One region of the Enterobacter sp. ECC-219 genome, then DNA from elsewhere that is predicted to be linked to it. Evidence: predicted binding sites of a transcription regulator. Region 1 holds the regulator's gene; each other region holds the start of a gene.
The links. The regulator PurR, encoded in region 1, represses purine synthesis genes. The targets are predictions, from matches to a motif close to CANGCAAACGTTTGCNTG.
Positions count from the first base shown of each region.

Region 2: the regulator PurR is predicted to act here: its motif matches at 2,867-2,884, upstream of purE (5-(carboxyamino)imidazole ribonucleotide mutase).
Region 3: the regulator PurR is predicted to act here: its motif matches at 4,179-4,196, upstream of pyrD (quinone-dependent dihydroorotate dehydrogenase).

Region 1 covers NZ_CP143680.1:2,772,158-2,778,301, reverse strand. The annotation lists gene rnt (ribonuclease T) at 1-55, shown strand, start outside; gene grxD (monothiol glutaredoxin 4) at 100-447, opposite strand; gene V1603_RS13200 (C40 family peptidase) at 786-1,559, shown strand; gene sodB (superoxide dismutase [Fe]) at 1,682-2,263, shown strand; gene V1603_RS13190 (MFS transporter) at 2,301-3,467, opposite strand; gene V1603_RS13185 (YnhF family membrane protein) at 3,631-3,720, opposite strand; gene purR (HTH-type transcriptional repressor PurR) at 4,018-5,043, shown strand; gene punR (DNA-binding transcriptional activator PunR) at 5,061-5,972, opposite strand; gene punC (purine nucleoside transporter PunC) at 6,087-6,144, shown strand, end outside.
Region 2 covers NZ_CP143680.1:1,861,909-1,868,052, reverse strand. The annotation lists gene cysS (cysteine--tRNA ligase) at 1-1,038, opposite strand, end outside; gene ppiB (peptidylprolyl isomerase B) at 1,214-1,708, shown strand; gene lpxH (UDP-2,3-diacylglucosamine diphosphatase) at 1,712-2,434, shown strand; gene V1603_RS08735 (YdgH/BhsA/McbA-like domain containing protein) at 2,574-2,783, shown strand; gene purE (5-(carboxyamino)imidazole ribonucleotide mutase) at 2,955-3,464, shown strand; gene purK (5-(carboxyamino)imidazole ribonucleotide synthase) at 3,461-4,528, shown strand; gene mnmH (tRNA 2-selenouridine(34) synthase MnmH) at 4,613-5,683, shown strand; gene V1603_RS08715 (porin) at 5,772-6,144, opposite strand, start outside.
Region 3 covers NZ_CP143680.1:2,359,583-2,365,726, reverse strand. The annotation lists gene rlmKL (bifunctional 23S rRNA (guanine(2069)-N(7))-methyltransferase RlmK/23S rRNA (guanine(2445)-N(2))-methyltransferase RlmL) at 1-1,161, opposite strand, end outside; gene V1603_RS11025 (YcbX family protein) at 1,260-2,369, shown strand; gene zapC (cell division protein ZapC) at 2,366-2,908, opposite strand; gene pyrD (quinone-dependent dihydroorotate dehydrogenase) at 3,074-4,084, opposite strand; gene ssuE (NADPH-dependent FMN reductase) at 4,333-4,908, shown strand; gene V1603_RS11005 (sulfonate ABC transporter substrate-binding protein) at 4,901-5,863, shown strand; gene ssuD (FMNH2-dependent alkanesulfonate monooxygenase) at 5,860-6,144, shown strand, end outside.

The sequences.
Region 1 (6,144 bases):
CCGCTGGAAGCGTCTGGGCGGTTGGCCGCTGCCGATGGGCGACAGTGAAGAATAAAAAAAAGCGACCTTATCAGGTCGCTTTTTTATTAACGCAGAAAATTACTCAGCGTCTGGCTCTTCGGTTTTGTACTTCGCCGCCGTCTCTTTGATCAGCTGCTGCAGTTCGCCGCGCTGGTACATCTCAATCAGGATATCGCAGCCGCCAACCAGTTCGCCGTCAACCCACAGCTGCGGGAAAGTCGGCCAGTTAGCGTATTTTGGCAGCTCTGCGCGGATGTCCGGGTTCTGCAGGATATCAACGTAAGCAAAACGCTCACCACAGGCTGACAGCGCCTGAACCGCTTGCGCGGAAAAGCCGCAGCTTGGCAGCTTCGGAGAACCTTTCATATACAGCAGAATCGGGTTTTCAGCGATCTGGCGCTGGATTTTTTCAATAGTGGTGCTCATGTCTTGCTTCCTTTAACTTCTGTTACGGCAATAGTCTGACATTGTAGCGGGTCAGGCTGGCATCGGAAAATAACATTTTCGTCACGTTTATATATTTTACCGCGACTCTACAAAAGTTGCATTGCAAATGGTGTTTACCCCTGCGACCGTCAGGGTTTTGCTCAGGGAGTGAACAATTGTGCGGCAGAACGATGATTTTTTTTGCACTTGCTAACGAAACAGGTTTTTAGATTGAAAAATGCTATTAACTTCTCGGGTTTTTATGGATTAGAATCGACGGGCTTTGTAAATCACACGCGGGTATTATTGATGACCTGCATATATCAGGGGACTGCCCAGTGGCGCGGATAACTAAAATCTCGATCACGCTCTGTGCTTTACTGTTTACTTCACTCACTTTCACGCCAGCGGCAAACGCCTCTCAGCAGGCGCGGCAATCTGCTGTACAAAAAAGCCATCTGGTAAAAGCCACAGAACGTAAGAAAAAAACCACCACGAAGAACGTCAAGAAAAAAACCACCGCTCAGACTAAACAGACCGCTTCCAGCAAGACGAAAACAAAATCTTCCCGCACTACCCGCACCGCCAAAAATAAAGCTTCGCTGACTGCCGCTAACCTCGTTACAGAAAAATGCATTACCCGTAAAGGGCATAAAGCAAAATGCACGAAGGTGACGAAACTGGCGGATGTGCATAAAGTGCGTGTGCAAAAAGCGCAAAAAACCGCGATGAATAAGCTGATGGGACAGATTGGCAAACCTTATCGCTGGGGCGGCAGCTCGCCGCGCACCGGTTTCGACTGCAGCGGCCTCGTCTATTACGCCTATAAAGATCTGGTTAAATTCCGTATTCCGCGTACCGCCAACGAGATGTATCACCTGCGCGATGCGTCACCGGTTAACCGCGGGGAGCTGGAAAACGGCGATTTGGTCTTCTTCCGTACCCAGGGTCGCGGCACGGCTGACCACGTCGGCGTCTACGTCGGCAACGGGAAATTCATCCAGTCACCGCGCAGCGGCCAGGATATTCAGATCACCTCGCTCAGTGAAGACTACTGGATGCGCCACTACGTCGGCGCGCGTCGCGTGATGACGCCAAAAACCATTCGCTAATCCCTGCCCTGCCACATCCGTGGCAGGGTAAGTTCCTCTTTTGCATACCCTTTCAATTTGCTATCCTGTCCCTGTTGTCTGTGTGGTTATTGGCAACGCAAAATACAATAAGGAGAGAAGCAATGTCGTTCGAATTACCTGCACTACCGTATGCAAAAGACGCCCTGGCACCGCACATTTCAGCGGAAACCCTGGAATATCATTACGGCAAACATCACCAGACGTACGTCACCAACCTGAACAACCTGATCAAGGGCACCGATTTCGAAGGCAAAACGCTGGAAGAGATCGTTCGCAGCTCGGAGGGTGGCGTTTTTAACAACGCGGCTCAGGTGTGGAACCACACCTTCTACTGGCACTGCCTGGCACCCAATGCCGGTGGCGAACCTGCCGGTGAGCTGGCGGCCGCGATTAACGCCGCTTTTGGCAGCTTCGCCGAGTTTAAGACGAAGTTTACCGATGCAGCCATCAAGAACTTCGGTTCTGGCTGGACGTGGCTGGTAAAAGAGGCGGATGGCAAACTGGCTATCGTGTCCACGTCTAACGCGGGCACCCCGCTGACCACCAGCGCTACGCCGCTGATGACCGTGGACGTGTGGGAACACGCTTACTACATTGATTACCGCAACGCGCGCCCGAACTACCTGGAACACTTCTGGGCGCTGGTTAACTGGGAATTTGTCGCGAAGAATTTCGCCGCGTAAAAGACACGCAGAAGGGTTCGCCCTTCTGCGTTTTTGCTTATTCCGCCGTGCAAACGGCTTCAGGCTGTTTACGGCCGGACATCATTACCAGCAGCAGGCCGAGCGCTGCAATAATGGCCCCCATCACCGGCACAAAACTGTACCCCAGACCACCTGAAATCACGGCACCTCCGGCAGCTGCGCCCAGCGCATTGCCGAGATTGAACGCCCCGATATTCACGGAAGACGAGAGGCCCGGCGCCTCATGGGCGACACGCATCACGCGCATCTGCAGCGGCGGCACCACGGCAAAGGTTGCGGCCCCCCAGACGACCATCGCAATCGCCGCTCCGAACTCATTACGCGCCAGCCACGGGATAGCAACCATAATGACAATCAGCAGGGTTAAGAAGCCTTTCAGCGTCCCGCTCACGGAACGGTCAGCAAATTTCCCGCCGAGATAGTTGCCGATCGAGAAGCCGACGCCAATCAGCACCAGCATCGCGGTAACGAAAAGAGGCGTTGCGTGGGTGATATCGTGCAGCACCGGTGAAATATAGGTGTAGAGGGTAAACATCGCCCCTGCCCCCAGCACCGTGGTGAGCAGCGCGGAGAGCACCTGCGGGCGCATCAGCACCGCCAGCTCTTTACGCACTTCCGGACGTTCTCCTGCTCTTCCTTTCGGCAGAGAGAAGAACAACGCCACCATTGCGACCACGCCCAGCCCGGCCGTCGCCAGGAAGGACATACGCCAGCCGATCGCTTCCCCCAGCCAGGTTGCCGCCGGCACCCCGCCAATGTTGGCAATCGTCAGCCCCATAAACATGGTCGCTACAGCGCTTGCCTGCTTGTGTTTTGGCACTACGCTTGCGGCCACGACCGAGCCCAGCCCAAAGAACGCGCCGTGGTTCAGGCTGGTCAGAATGCGCGACAGCATCAGGGTGGTGTAGTCCGGCGAAATGGCCGAAAGCACGTTGCCCAGAGTGAAAATCGCCATCAGGAAAATCAGCGCATTGCGGCGCGCCCGGTGAGAAAGCAGAAGCGTCATCAGCGGCGCCCCCACCATCACGCCGATGGCGTAGGCGCTGATTAACATGCCTGCCGCAGGGATCGAGACGTCTACGCCCCGGGCAATAACAGGCAGTAACCCCATCGGGGAGAATTCAGTGGTGCCAATCCCAAAAGCGCCAATCGCCAGGGCCAGCAGGGGAAAATTGATTTTCATGCGTCAACTCCGGATGCCGTGTCATGTGGTGACACAGAACAAAGAAGCGGAAAGCATGACATCAATCACAAAAAATGAGAAGTTAACAAAATGGCAAAAGATTTTTGCCAGAGAAGTAACAATCGCGGCGATGGGGAGGGAGAAGGCTCTCCCTCCGCGTAAATCAGTGCAGCGCAGCCGTCAGACCGGCCGCGACAATCAGAGCCAGCACAACAACGGTGGTGAACAGCGAAAACTTCAGATCGGAACTCATCAATTTTTCTCCTTTTAATCCCCCCACGAAAAGTGAGCTTGCTCATTTTTGCACAGATTCCGTCAAAAATCTTCCTGGATTTATACTGATAACCACTTTACCTCTTCCCCTTTTCATCAAGATAGGCCAAAATTCCACGCTAAATTTATTAGCGTACCGGCCATTGACCCCCTCCTGACGTCCCGTGTCGTTTTCCTGGCGTGCCGCAATCCAAAATTGCGTGATAAGGGTGAGAGAAGGCAAACGTTTACCTTCAAGTTTTTCAGGAGCTTAGGATATGGTCTGGAGTGACATTTAATGGCAACAATTAAAGACGTAGCAAAACGCGCAAACGTTTCCACTACAACCGTATCACATGTAATTAACAAAACCCGCTTCGTGGCGGAAGAGACGCGCAACGCGGTCTGGGCAGCGATCAAAGAGCTGCACTATTCGCCAAGCGCGGTTGCGCGCAGCCTCAAGGTCAATCACACCAAGTCCATTGGATTACTGGCGACCAGCAGTGAAGCGGCCTATTTTGCCGAGATCATTGAAGCGGTGGAGAAAAACTGCTTCCAGAAAGGCTATACCCTGATTCTCGGCAACGCATGGAACAGCATTGAAAAACAGCGCGCCTACCTGTCGATGATGGCGCAAAAGCGCGTGGATGGCCTGCTGGTAATGTGTTCCGAGTACCCGGAATCCGTGCTGTCGATGCTGGAAGAGTATCGCCATATTCCGATGGTGGTGATGGACTGGGGCGAAGCGCGCGCGGATTTCACCGATTCGGTTATCGATAACGCCTTTGAGGGCGGCTATATGGCCGGCCGTTATCTGATTGAGCGCGGCCATCGCGAGATTGGCGTGATCCCGGGTCCGCTGGAGCGCAACACCGGCGCGGGCCGTCTGGCCGGCTTTATGAAAGCGATGGAAGAAGCGCTGATTACCGTGCCGGAAAATTGGATCGTGCAGGGCGACTTTGAGCCGGAATCAGGCTACCGCGCGATGCAGCAGATCGTCTCCCAGCCGCACCGCCCGACCGCCGTCTTCTGCGGGGGGGACATCATGGCGATGGGCGCCCTCTGTGCGGCCGATGAGCTGGGTCTGCGCGTCCCGCAGGACATCTCCGTGATCGGGTATGACAACGTGCGCAACGCGCGCTTCTTCACGCCAGCGTTGACCACCATTCACCAGCCGAAAGATTCGCTGGGTGAAACCGCCTTCAATATGCTGCTGGACAGGATCGTCAACAAACGTGAAGAGTCGCAGTCCATTGAAGTTCACCCTCGCCTTATCGAACGCCGTTCCGTTGCGGATGGCCCGTTCCGCGACTACCGTCGTTAATCTCATTGCGGAGCCAGTCAGGCTGGCTCCCTCAGCCACTCCCGGTTAAGCGTTTCGCTGTCCCCCAGATAATCCAGAAGCCAGGCCATCGCCGGCGAAACATCATTTTGTTGCCAGGTGAGGCAGCAGGCCGCATCCGGGAACGGATTCTCCAGGGCCAGCTCAACCCACTCACCGGTGTCGATTCGCGGTCGCGCAAAATGAACGGGTACCATCGCGACGCAGAGCCCGGCGCTGAGGCACGTCGCCGACGATTCCCAGTCAGGGGCCACCACCCGCCGCTGGTTGTCCAAAAGCCAGGTGATACGCTTGGGCAGCGAGCGGGAGGTATCCTCCAGCACCAGCGACGGCCAGCCGCGCAGCGTATCATCGCTCAGCGGCCCTCCCATCTTCGCCAGCGGATGATCGCTTGCCACCACGCATTTCCAGCTCAGCATACCCATATCGCGAAAGGCGTAACGCCCCCCGACCGGGATCGCCTGCGTGGCCCCAATGGCCATCTCTGCCCTGCCGTCCGCCAGCGCATCCCAGACGCCGTTGAACACCTCCTGCGAAACCCACAGTTCGACGTCAGAAAAATGACGGTAGAAATCGACAATCATCTGCCGGGTGCGCTCGGGCTTAACGATGTTATCCACCGCAATGGAAAGGTGTCCCCGCCAGCCGTTCGCGATCTGCTGGCACTGCTCGCGGGTGATCTGCATTTTTTTGATAACAGAACGCCCTTCCTTCAAAAACCACGCCCCTGCAGGCGTTAATTCCACATCACGATGCCGCCGTTCAAACAGCGGTACCGCCAGCCACTCCTCAAGCTGACGTACGGTATAGCTGATAGCCGAAGGGACGCGATGTAGCTCCTGCGCCGCCCCGCTAAAGCTGCCGTTACGCGCGACAGCATCGACCACTTCAAGAGAATAATCTGACCACATTTTCTGCCTGCAAAAAATTTGAATGCACCCGCCAAATATTAGCGTTTCACAAGCGGCTTTGCACTCCCTACACTCAGCGCCAACGTATACCTGCCTCCTCAGGAGAATAAAACAGTGCAACCCAGGAAAGGTTTTTTAGTCTGGCTCGGCGGCTTAAGCGTGCTGGGCTTTT
Region 2 (6,144 bases), 910 kb from region 1:
CATCACCTCAACAAAGCGCGCTTCGAATGCTTCGCCACCAGCCGCAGGCACTGATTTGTCGGTGCCGCGCAGGGCGGTGTACAAACGCTCCAGCGCCGAGCGCGCCTGCTTCAGGTTCTCTTCGCTGTAGTTCAGCTGGCTGCGATAGTGGCCGGACATCAGGAAGTAGCGCACGGTTTCCGCGTCGTAATACTTCAGCACGTCGCGCACGGTAAAGAAGTTGCCCAGCGATTTCGACATCTTCTCGCGGTCAACCATCACCATCCCGGAGTGCATCCAGTAGTTCACGTACTCGCCGCCGTGGGCGCAGGTGGACTGCGCGATTTCGTTTTCGTGGTGCGGGAACATCAGGTCCGAACCGCCGCCGTGAATGTCGAAGTGCTTGCCCAGCTGTTTGCAGTTCATCGCGGAACATTCAATGTGCCAGCCCGGGCGGCCTTCGCCCCACGGGGATGGCCAGCTTGGTTCGCCCGCTTTGGACATTTTCCACAGCACGAAGTCCATCGGGTTACGCTTCACGTCCACCACGTCCACGCGCGCGCCGGCCTGGAGCTGATCCAGATCCTGACGGGAAAGCGAACCGTAGGTTGGGTCCGTCGGCACCGAGAACATCACGTCACCGTTGTCAGCAACGTACGCGTGACCGCGCTCAATCAGCTTCTCGGTGATCTCGATAATTTCGTGAATATGGTGGGTCGCGCGCGGCTCGCTGTCCGGACGCAGAATATTTAAGGCGTCGAAGTCTTTGTGCATCTCAACGATCATGCGATCCACCAGCGCAACAAAGCTTTCGCCGTTTTCATTAGCGCGCTTGATGATTTTATCGTCGATGTCGGTAATGTTACGCACGTACTTCAGGTTATAGCCCAGGAAGCGCAGGTAGCGAGAGACGATGTCGAACGCGACAAAGGTACGGCCATGGCCGATATGACAGAGATCGTAAACCGTAATACCACACACGTACATGCCGACTTCCCCGGCATGGATAGGTTTAAATTCCTCTTTCTGGCGCGTCATTGTATTAAAGATTTTTAACATCGAAGATTCCATGTAAACACGTGTGTGGGTTGTTTGTTCCCTATAATACCCATAATTCGGAATAGGATCAGCACACAATGCAAGGTGATCGCGTCCTGTGGTTATGCTATAACAAGCCCCTATATATGACCCGAAGGCGGGTCGACGTACCACAATAACGGAACAGGATGCAAAAATGGTTACTTTCCACACTAATCATGGCGATATCGTAATCAAAACCTTTGATGACAAAGCGCCTGAAACAGTTAAAAACTTCCTGGACTACTGCCGCGAAGGTTTCTACAACAACACCATTTTCCACCGCGTGATCAACGGCTTTATGATCCAGGGCGGCGGTTTCGAGCCTGGCATGCGCCAGAAAGAGACCAAAGAAGCGATCAAAAACGAAGCGAACAACGGCCTGAAAAACACCCGCGGTACGCTGGCAATGGCCCGTACTCAGGCACCACACTCTGCCACCGCGCAGTTCTTCATCAACGTGGCGGATAACGACTTCCTGAACTTCTCCGGCGAAAGCCTGCAGGGTTGGGGCTACTGCGTCTTCGCAGAAGTGGTTGAAGGGATGGACGTGGTTGACAAGATCAAAGCCGTCTCAACCGGCCGCAGCGGTATGCACCAGGACGTTCCTAAAGAAGACGTTGTGATTACAAGCGTGACCGTCAGCGAGTAATTCGTGGCGACACTCTTAATTGCGGATCTGCATCTGCAAACAGAAGAACCGGCGATAACCGCCGGTTTTCTGCGTTTTTTACGCGGGGAAGCGAAAAGCGCCGATGCGCTGTACATCCTGGGCGACCTGTTTGAAGCCTGGATTGGCGACGACGACCCAAATCCGCTGCACCGTGAAATGGCTGCCGCCATTAAAACGCTGGTGGATTCCGGCGTCCCCTGCTACTTCATTCACGGCAACCGTGATTTCCTGCTCGGCAAGCGCTACGCCCGTGAAAGCGGTATGACGCTGCTGCCGGAAGAGCAGGTGCTCGATCTCTATGGCCGCAGGGTGCTGATCATGCACGGCGATACGCTCTGCACCGACGATACCGGCTACCTGGCGTTTCGCGCCAAAGTCCACACCCCGTGGATCCAGAAGCTGTTCCTTGCCCTGCCGCTGTTTATCCGCAACCGCATCGCCGCCAGAATGCGCGCGGGCAGTAAAGCCGCCAACAGCAGCAAATCCCTGACCATCATGGACGTTAATCCACTGGCGGTGGTGAACGTGATGGAAAAGCATGGCGTTCAGTGGTTGATCCACGGTCATACCCATCGTCCTGACGTGCATTCTCTTATCGCCAACGGTGAACCGGCCCATCGCATGGTACTGGGCGCGTGGCACAGCGAAGGCTCTATGGTCAAAGTCACGCCAGAGGGCGTGGAGCTTATCGCGTTTCCGTTTTAACCCCCCCTCACAATTCTTTCTATTTTTTTGAATAATATCGGCAAATTGTTTCGATTTTAATCAGCCCGTGGTCGGCCTATTATTTATCACATCAGGGCAACACGCCCTATCCCAGACAAAATATTTAAGGAATACGACCATGAAATCCATCAAAACTTTCGTTGCAGTTACTGCTCTCTCCCTGGTTTCTTTCGGTTCTTTCGCTCAGAGCGTGAGTGCAACCGGCTCAACCCTTGACCGCGCAGAAGCGAAAATTGCTGCCCAGGCTGCTGAACAAGGTGCGTCATACAAAATCACCAGCGCGCAGTTCAACAACCGCGTGTACATGACCGCAGAACTGACGAAATAATGATTGTCGCTCGACGAAAACAGACCGCCAGATCGCGGTCTGTTTTGTTATGAATTGATGGCAACAACGGCTCAAGATTTAACCGCGCAACCGTTTTCCTTGCCCGTATAACATGCTATTCTCTGTGCCCTCGAAAGCAGTGTGTTTCGCACCACAGGAGTTTTAAGACGCATGTCTTCCCGCAATAATCCGGCGCGTGTCGCCATCGTGATGGGGTCCAAAAGCGACTGGGCTACCATGCAGTTCGCCGCCGAAATCTTTGAAATCCTGAATGTACCGCACCACGTTGAAGTGGTCTCCGCGCACCGTACGCCGGACAAACTGTTCAGCTTCGCCGAAAGCGCCGAAGAGAACGGTTATGAGGTGATCGTTGCCGGTGCGGGCGGCGCAGCACATCTGCCAGGCATGATTGCCGCCAAAACCCTGGTGCCGGTTCTGGGCGTTCCGGTACAAAGCGCCGCGTTAAGCGGTGTCGATAGCCTTTATTCCATCGTCCAGATGCCGCGCGGTATTCCTGTCGGCACGCTGGCGATTGGCAAAGCGGGCGCGGCGAATGCCGCTCTGCTGGCCGCGCAAATTCTTGCAACGCACGACAAAGATTTACGCCAGCGTCTGGCGGCGTGGCGTAAAGCCCAGACCGACGAGGTGCTGGATAACCCGGACCCGCGGGGTGCAGCATGAAGCAGGTTTGCGTCCTCGGTAACGGCCAGTTGGGCCGTATGCTGCGTCAGGCCGGTGAGCCGCTGGGTATTGCCGTCTGGCCCGTCGGGCTGGACGATGAACCTGAGGCCGTCCCGTTCCACCAGAGCGTGATCACGGCAGAAATCGAACGCTGGCCGGAAACCGCGCTGACCCGCGAGCTGGCGCGCCATAACGCCTTTGTGAACCGCGACGTGTTCCCGATTATTGCCGACCGTCTGACGCAAAAGCAGCTGTTCGACAAGCTCGGTCTGCCGACCGCACCGTGGCAGCTGTTGTCCGACAAAAGCGAGTGGAATGACGTGTTCGCGATGCTGGGCGAACTGGCGATTGTAAAGCGTCGCGTGGGCGGCTACGACGGCCGCGGCCAGTGGCGCCTGCGCGCGCATGAAACCGCCGAGCTGCCGGACGACTGCTACGGCGAGTGCATCGTTGAGCAGGGCATCAACTTTAGCGGCGAAGTGTCGCTGGTTGGCGCGCGCGGGCACGACGGCCGCACGGTGTTTTACCCGCTGACGCATAACCTGCATCAGGACGGCATTCTGCGCACCAGCGTCGCCTTCCCGCAGGCCAATGCCGACCAGCAGGCGCAGGCGGAAGAGATGCTCTCAGCCATCATGCACGAGCTGGGCTATGTGGGCGTCATGGCGATGGAGTGCTTTATCACCCCGTCCGGTCTGCTGATCAACGAGCTGGCGCCGCGCGTGCACAACAGCGGCCACTGGACGCAAAACGGCGCGTCCATCAGCCAGTTCGAACTGCATCTGCGCGCGATCACCGACCTGCCGCTGCCGAAGCCCGTCGTTAACAGCCCGTCGGTGATGATCAACCTGATCGGGACCGATCTGAACTACGACTGGCTAAAGCTGCCGCTGGTGCACCTGCACTGGTATGACAAAGAGGTCCGCGAGGGTCGTAAGGTCGGTCACCTGAACCTGAACGATACCGATACGGACCGCCTGAGCGCCACCCTGGAAGCGATCGTTCCTCTCCTGCCGCCGGAATATGCAAGCGGCATTGTCTGGGCACAGTCAAAGCTTAAGTAAGACATCCACGCCGGGGAGTTGACCTTCCCCTTCCCCGGCGTACAATCCCCGCCCATTGCTGCTGAGTTTTCTTCTGGAATAACCATGAACGATGGAACGGACTATCGCGCGATCCTCGCGTCTGATACCCCTTTAATCGACGTTCGCGCGCCGATCGAATTTGCCCAGGGCGCGATGCCTGCGGCAGTCAACCTGCCCTTAATGAACGACGACGAGCGTGCCGCCGTTGGCACGTGCTACAAACGCCAGGGCCCCGAAGCCGCGCTCGCGCTCGGCCATCGCCTGGTGAACGGTGAAACGCGCGACTCGCGTATCCGCGCCTGGCGGGAAGCCAGTCTTGCCCATCCTGAGGGCTTTCTCTGCTGTGCGCGCGGCGGCCAGCGCTCGCATATCTCGCAGGCCTGGCTTAAAGAGGCTGGCGTCGACTACCCGCTGATCCGCGGCGGCTATAAGGCCCTGCGTCAGACGGCGATTCAGGTGACGATCGAGCAGTCGCAAAAGCCGATGGTGCTAATCGGCGGCTGTACCGGAAACGGTAAAACGCTGCTGGTGAAGCAGCACCCGCAGGGCATCGATCTGGAAGGGCTGGCACACCATCGCGGTTCGTCGTTTGGCCGCACGCTCACGCCGCAGCTTTCCCAGGCCAGCTTTGAAAACCACCTTGCGGTTGAGCTATTGAAAAAAGACGCTGCGCGCTGGGTGCTGGAAGATGAAGGCCGGATGATTGGCTCCAACCACCTGCCGGAGTGCCTGCGCGACCGCATGGTTGAAGCCCCTATCGTTGTCGTCGAAGACCCGTTTGAAATTCGTCTTGAACGCCTGCGCGAAGAGTATTTCGACCATATGTGGGCGGACTTTTCTGCTGCCTACGGCGAGGAAGCGGGCTGGAAAGAGTACAGCGAGTATCTGCATCACGGCCTGTTCGCCATTCGCCGCCGCCTGGGGCTGCAGCGGTATGCAGAATTCACCGCGCTGTTAGATTCCGCGCTGTTGGAACAGCAACGCTCCGGCAGCACCGAGGCGCACTTCAGCTGGCTTGCACCGCTGCTGAAGGACTATTACGACCCGATGTACGGCTATCAGCTGGAGAAAAAGGCGGAGAAGATTGTGTATCGCGGGACGTACGAAGAGATTGCTGAGTGGCTTGATCGCTGAAAAAAAGCCGGGTGGCGGCTGCGCCTTACCCGGCCTACGCGTGCTTTTGTAGCCCCGGTAAGCGCAGCGCCACCGGGGAACAGACCACTTAGAAGTCGTAACGCAGACGCACCAGGTTCATGTCGCCCAGGTTGTCGGTGCTGGAGGTGAACACGTGTTCGTAATCCACGCGGAAACCGTAATCCAGCTGGAAGCTGATACCCACGCCGTTGTCGATACGCTGGTAGTTGCGGCCGTTCACGTACTCAATACGGTCACCCATGAAGTAAGGCTGGATGGATTTCACCGCGTACTGACCGATTGGGAATTTATACCCTGCGAAGTATTCAATACCCCACGCGTCGCCCGCAAAGTAGTCGTTAACAGACACTTTTTTGGTGGTCAGGAAGTTCTGGTACCAGCCGCCGCCCGCGGAGAAGGTCCAGTTGTCCGGCGTCCAGCTCAGTGCGGTACCGACGATA
Region 3 (6,144 bases), 410 kb from region 1:
CTTGCTGTCCGCCGCTTTCTCCGCCAGATGGTAGTTTTTCTGCACGCAGTCCAGCGGGCCGTTTTTCGCTTTAAACTGGCGATCGGCACGCAGCTGCAGGCAGCTCAGCAGCTCCGGCGAGGCGCTGAACAGAGACAGGTTCCAGCCGCCGAAGTAGTCCTTCATATTACGTCCCAGCAGGCTGTGCAGGGCAATCAGCGCCGGCTCGCTGTCCAGACGCTCGCCGTATGGCGGGTTGCTGATCACGGTACCGTACGGGCCTTTCGGCAGCGGGTTGGTCAGGTTCGCCACGTCTTTCACCTCGAAGGTCACCAGTTCGCCGATACCGGCGCGACGGGCGTTGCTGCGCGCGCGTTCAATCACGCGCGGATCGCTGTCCGAACCGTAGAAATGCGAGGTGTACTCCGCCAGGCCTTTACGCGCGCGAGTCTGCGCGTCGTCTTTAACCTCTTTCCAGAGCGCTTCGTCGTGCTGTGCCCAGCCTTTGAAGCCCCAGTGGCCGCGGTGCAGCCCCGGCGCACGGTCGGTGGCCAGCATGGCCGCTTCAATCAGCAGCGTACCGGAACCGCACATCGGATCGAGCAGCGGCGTGCCCGGCTGCCAGCCGGAGCGCATCACGATGGCGGCGGCCAGGGTTTCTTTGATCGGCGCCATACCGGTGCGATCGCGGTAACCGCGCAGGTGCAGGCCTGCGCCGCTTAGATCGAGAGAAATACTCGCCGTGTCGCCGTTCAGCCAGACGTTGATGCGCAGGTCCGGGTTTTCGCGATCGACGTTCGGACGTTCCTTATTTTTACGCGTGAAGCAGTCCACAATGGCGTCTTTGACGCGCAGGGCGCCGTACTGGCTGTTGCGGATCTCATCGTTCACGCCGTTGAAATGCACCGCGAAGGTGGCGTTCGGCGTGAAGATCTCTGTCCAGTCGATCATCTGTACGCCGGTGTAGAGATCCAGGTCGCTATAGACCTTGCACTCCTTCATCGGCAGCATGATGCGCGACGCCAGACGGCTCCACATCAGGCTCTGGTAAATAAGCCGCGTGTCGCCCTCAAAATGGACACCACCCTGAACCACCTGGCACTCTTGCGCGCCCAGGGCTTCCAGTTCAGTTTTTAACAGCTCTTCCAGCCCACGGGCCGTACTGGCAAACAGAGAATTCATATCGTCACTTTTACTCTTAGAAAATTGTCGCGCATTATAGCTAATATGGCGTGTATGTCATAAAGTTGAAGGCTTATTTTCATTTGCGGGAGTGTGCAGTGGCGACGTTATCCAGGCTTTTTATTCATCCGGTGAAATCCATGCGCGGCATCGGCGTCTCTCACGCGCTGGCCGACATGAGCGGATTCGCCTTCGATCGTATTTTTATGGTCACCGAGCCTGACGGCACGTTCATTACCGCACGCCAGTTCCCGCAGATGGTTCGCTTTACCCCTTCCCCGCTTCATGACGGTTTGCATCTGACCGCACCGGACGGTTCCAGCACGGTGATTCGCTTTGCTGATTTTGCGGCTGTCGACGCGCCAACGGAAGTATGGGGCAACCATTTTACCGCGCGCATTGCCCCGGATGAGATTAACCGCTGGCTGAGCGGTTTCTTCTCCCGCGACGTGCAGCTGCGCTGGGTTGGTCCGGAACTGACGCGTCGCGTGAAGCGCCACGAGGCCGTACCGCTCTCCTTCGCCGATGGCTTCCCGTTCCTGCTGACCAACGAGGCGTCGCTGCGTGACTTACAAAACCGCTGCAAAGCCAGCGTGCAGATGGAGCAGTTCCGCCCGAACCTGGTGGTAACAGGGGCCGACGCATGGGAAGAAGACACCTGGAAAACGATCCGCATAGGCAGCGTTATTTTCGACGTGGTGAAGCCCTGCAGTCGCTGCATCTTCACGACGGTAAGTCCTGAAAAAGGCCAGAAGCACCCTTCCGGCGAGCCGCTGAAAACCCTGCAATCGTTCCGTACCGCGCAGGATAACGGCGATGTCGATTTCGGCCAGAACCTGATCCCCCGCTCCAGCGGCGTGATTCGCGTAGGCGATGAGGTTGAAATTCTCGCCCGCGGGCCGGCCAGAGTGTATGGCGCAGGCCAGCAAGAAGAAATGGTCGAGGCCGAGACAAACGTCGCCTCTGCGGTGGATATTCACTGGCAGGGCAAGATTATTCGTGGCAACAATCAGCAGGTGCTGCTGGAGCAACTGGAGCAAGCCGGTATTCGCGTACCGTATTCCTGCCGCGCGGGAATCTGCGGATGCTGCCGCATCAAGCTGCTGGAGGGTGAAGTGAGTGCGCTGAAGAAATCTGCAATTGGAAATGACGGCACAATTCTGTGCTGTAGCTGCGTACCGAAAACGTCGGTACAGCTGGAAGCTTAAACCGCCTGTTCGAGGCTGAAGGAATCTACGCGCAGCTGTGGCTTCAGCCTGTCATTCATGACTTTGATCGCATCACCTAACTGCATAACCCGCCCGGCAATCGTCACGCCGGGCTGCGCCAGCAGACAGAGTGCGGCATTTTCGCCTGGCTCAACGACTAATAAACTCACCTCTTCGGCGGTATCGCTCAGGTTAACGCTGGCCGCATCGCCCGTTGCTGGCGTCCAGTCCATGCCGTGAGGCAGGAAATGCCAGCTTTTCGGCATTTGCGGTTTCAGGAAACGGATAGCCACCAGCGCATTTAATACCAGTTCGGCACGCTGCTCTTTAGAGAGCATCAAATCGCGGCATTTTTCTTCAAAGGAGAAATAAAGCGCTGCATCATCAACGCAAAAGCCCGACGGGGAAAACGCGTCCGGGGTTAACATTCGGCGGGCAAAACGAGAACGAAACAGCATGCCATTGGCTAAATCGAGCATCATACGATCATGCTCGTCGCAAAAATACCAGCGCCAGTTATCGTCAGGTTTAATTCGCATGTGTCTCTCCCGTCCCCAAACGTCCTATACTAAAAATGTCCTGTTCGCCGCTTCGTTTATAACATTAGTAATAAAAGACTATAATGTCTAAATAAGCAACAGTGACGGAATATAAAACAACCAGGGCTGGAAATAAAGCCCTGGTTGTCTGATTAAGAGAAAAGATTAGATATGAGTAACGATTTCTTTAATCAGCGGCGGTCCTTTAAAAATAAAGCCGGAATAGATTTGCACCAGTGATGCACCGGCCGCCATCTTCTCGCGCGCAGCAATCACCGAGTCGATACCGCCGACGCCAATAATCGGTAAACGGCCTTTTAATTCCGCAGACAAAGCGCGAATAATTTCGGTGCTTTTTAATTGTACCGGACGTCCACTTAACCCACCCGCTTCGTCACAGTTTTTCATTCCCTGAACGAGCGAACGATCGAGCGTGGTATTCGTTGCAATCACACCGTCAATATTATGGCGAACCAAACTGTCGGCAACCTGGATCAATTCTTCGGCAGAAAGATCCGGGGCGATCTTAACCGCGACCGGAACATATTTATGGTGGATCGTCTGGAGTTCATTTTGCTTATTTTTAATGGCACTCAGAAGATCGTCCAGCGCTTCGCCATATTGTAAGGAACGCAGCCCCGGGGTATTGGGTGAAGAAATATTCACCGCAATATAACCGGCATAGGCGTAGACTTTTTCCATACAAATCAGATAGTCATCTTTACCCTGCTCTACCGGCGTGTCTTTATTTTTGCCGATATTGATGCCTAATATCCCGTCAAAATGGGCTTTTTTTACGTTCTCAACAAGGTGATCAACACCGAGGTTATTAAAGCCCATGCGGTTGATCAGCCCTTCGGCTTCAACCAGGCGGAACAGGCGCGGCTTGTCATTTCCCGGCTGTGGGCGCGGCGTGACGGTACCGATTTCGATAGAGCCAAAGCCCATCGCGCCCAGGGCATCAATGCACTCGCCATTTTTGTCCAGACCCGCCGCCAGACCCAGCGGGTTTTTAAAGGTCAGACCCATGCACTGCACAGGTTTTTCCGGCACATTCTGACGCACCAGAGCAGCCAAAGGCGTTCCGGTAATACGACGTAATTGCTGGAATGTAAATTCATGAGCGCGCTCGGGGTCGAGCTGGAAAAGGGCTTTACGAACGAAGGGGTAGTACATGAACTCTCCTGGATTCCCGGTGTGCAAACCGGGAGGGGATTATGGGCGATCCCGCTCAGAAAGGGAATTGACCTGCGGCAAAAAATCGGCGTAAAACGCAATCGTTTACCTCCCTGTCTATTTCTTATGCGCTTTTTCGCATTTTAATTGCGGATAAATCATTTAGTGGAATAACCGCGCGATGTCACACTCCTGAAAATTGTTATGAATGTTAGATAAAAGCAAACAATTAGTTATAAGGAGGAGATATGCGCGTCATTACCCTGGCCGGAAGTCCACGATTCCCTTCGCGCTCCAGCGCCCTGCTGGAATATGCTCGTGAAAAGCTCAACGCCCTCGACGTGGAAGTGTGCCACTGGAATCTGCATAACTTCGAACCTGAAGATTTGCTGTATGCCCGCTTCGACAGCCCCGCGCTGAAAACCCTCATTGAGCAGCTCAAGGAAGCGGACGGCCTCATCGTTGCGACCCCGATTTATAAAGCCTCGTTTTCGGGCGCGCTGAAAACCCTGCTCGATCTTCTCCCCGAGCGCGCACTGGACGGCAAAGTGGTTCTGCCGCTGGCAACGGGCGGTACGGTTGCCCATTTACTGGCGGTGGATTATGCCCTGAAGCCGGTGCTGAACGCCCTGAAGGCTCAGGAGATCCTCCACGGGGTTTTCGCGGATGATTCACAGGTCATTGACTACCAGCATAAGCCGCACTTTACGCCGAATCTGCAAACCCGCCTTGATGCTGCGCTGGAAACCTTCTGGCACGCGCTGCATCGCCGGGATATCCAGGTTCCTTCTTTTAATCCGCCGCAGGGAGTCGCACATGTTTAAAACCTTAACCTACCTCGGACTGGCTGGCCTGATGGCGTTTACCGCGCTGGCGCAGGCTGCAGAAACCGCACCGGACAGCTTACGCATTGGCTATCAGAAAGGCAGCGTCAGCATGGTGCTGGCAAAAAGCCACCAGCTGCTGGAAAAACGCTTCCCGGACACCAAATTTTCCTGGGTAGAGTTCCCGGCAGGGCCACAGATGCTTGAAGCGCTGAACGTCGGCAGTATCGATCTGGGCAGCACGGGCGATATTCCGCCTATTTTTGCTCAGGCTGCCGGGGCAGACCTGGTATATGTCGGCGTAGAACCCGCTAAACCGAAAGCCGAAGTCATTCTGGTACCTGAAAACAGTGAGATTAAAAGCGTCGCAGACCTTAAAGGGCATAAGGTCGCTTTCCAGAAAGGTTCCAGCTCGCACAACCTGCTGCTGCGCGCCTTACAGGAAGCCGGGCTCAAGTTCACGGACATTCAGCCCGTTTACCTGACGCCTGCCGACGCGCGCGCCGCGTTCCAGCAGAAGAACGTTGATGCCTGGGCTATCTGGGATCCGTACTACTCCGCAGCCTTACTGCAAGGGGGCGTTCGGGTTCTGAAGGACGGCACTACGCTGAAACAGACCGGCTCGTTCTACCTCGCCGCGCGCCCTTACGCGGAAAAGAACGGCGCATTTATTCAGGGCGTACTGGATACCTTTACCCAGGCCGATGCGCTGACCCAGACCCAGCGTCAGGCGAGCATTGCCCTGCTGGCGAAGACCATGGGCTTGCCTGAACCGGTGATCGCGAGCTATCTCAACCACCGTCCGCCCACCACCATTGCGCCCGTGGATGCACACGTCGCCGCGCTTCAGCAACAAACCGCTGACCTCTTCTATCAAAACCGCCTGGTGCCAAAACAGGTCGATATCCGCGAACGCATCTGGCAGCCCGCAGGCAAAGAAGGAGCTAAATCATGAGTCTGAATCTTTTCTGGTTTTTACCCACCCACGGCGATGGCCACTATCTTGGCACAGAAGAGGGCTCGCGCCCCGTTGACCATGCCTACCTGCAGCAGATTGCGCAGGCGGCGGATCGAATCGGTTTTACCGGCGTGCTGATCCCGACCGGACGCTCGTGCGAGGATGCCTGGCTGGTGGCTGCGTCGATGATCCCGGTCACTCAGCGCCTTAAATTCCTGGTTGCATTGCGCCCGAGCGTCGTTTCACCCACCGTGGCGGCGCGTCAGGCGGCAACGCTG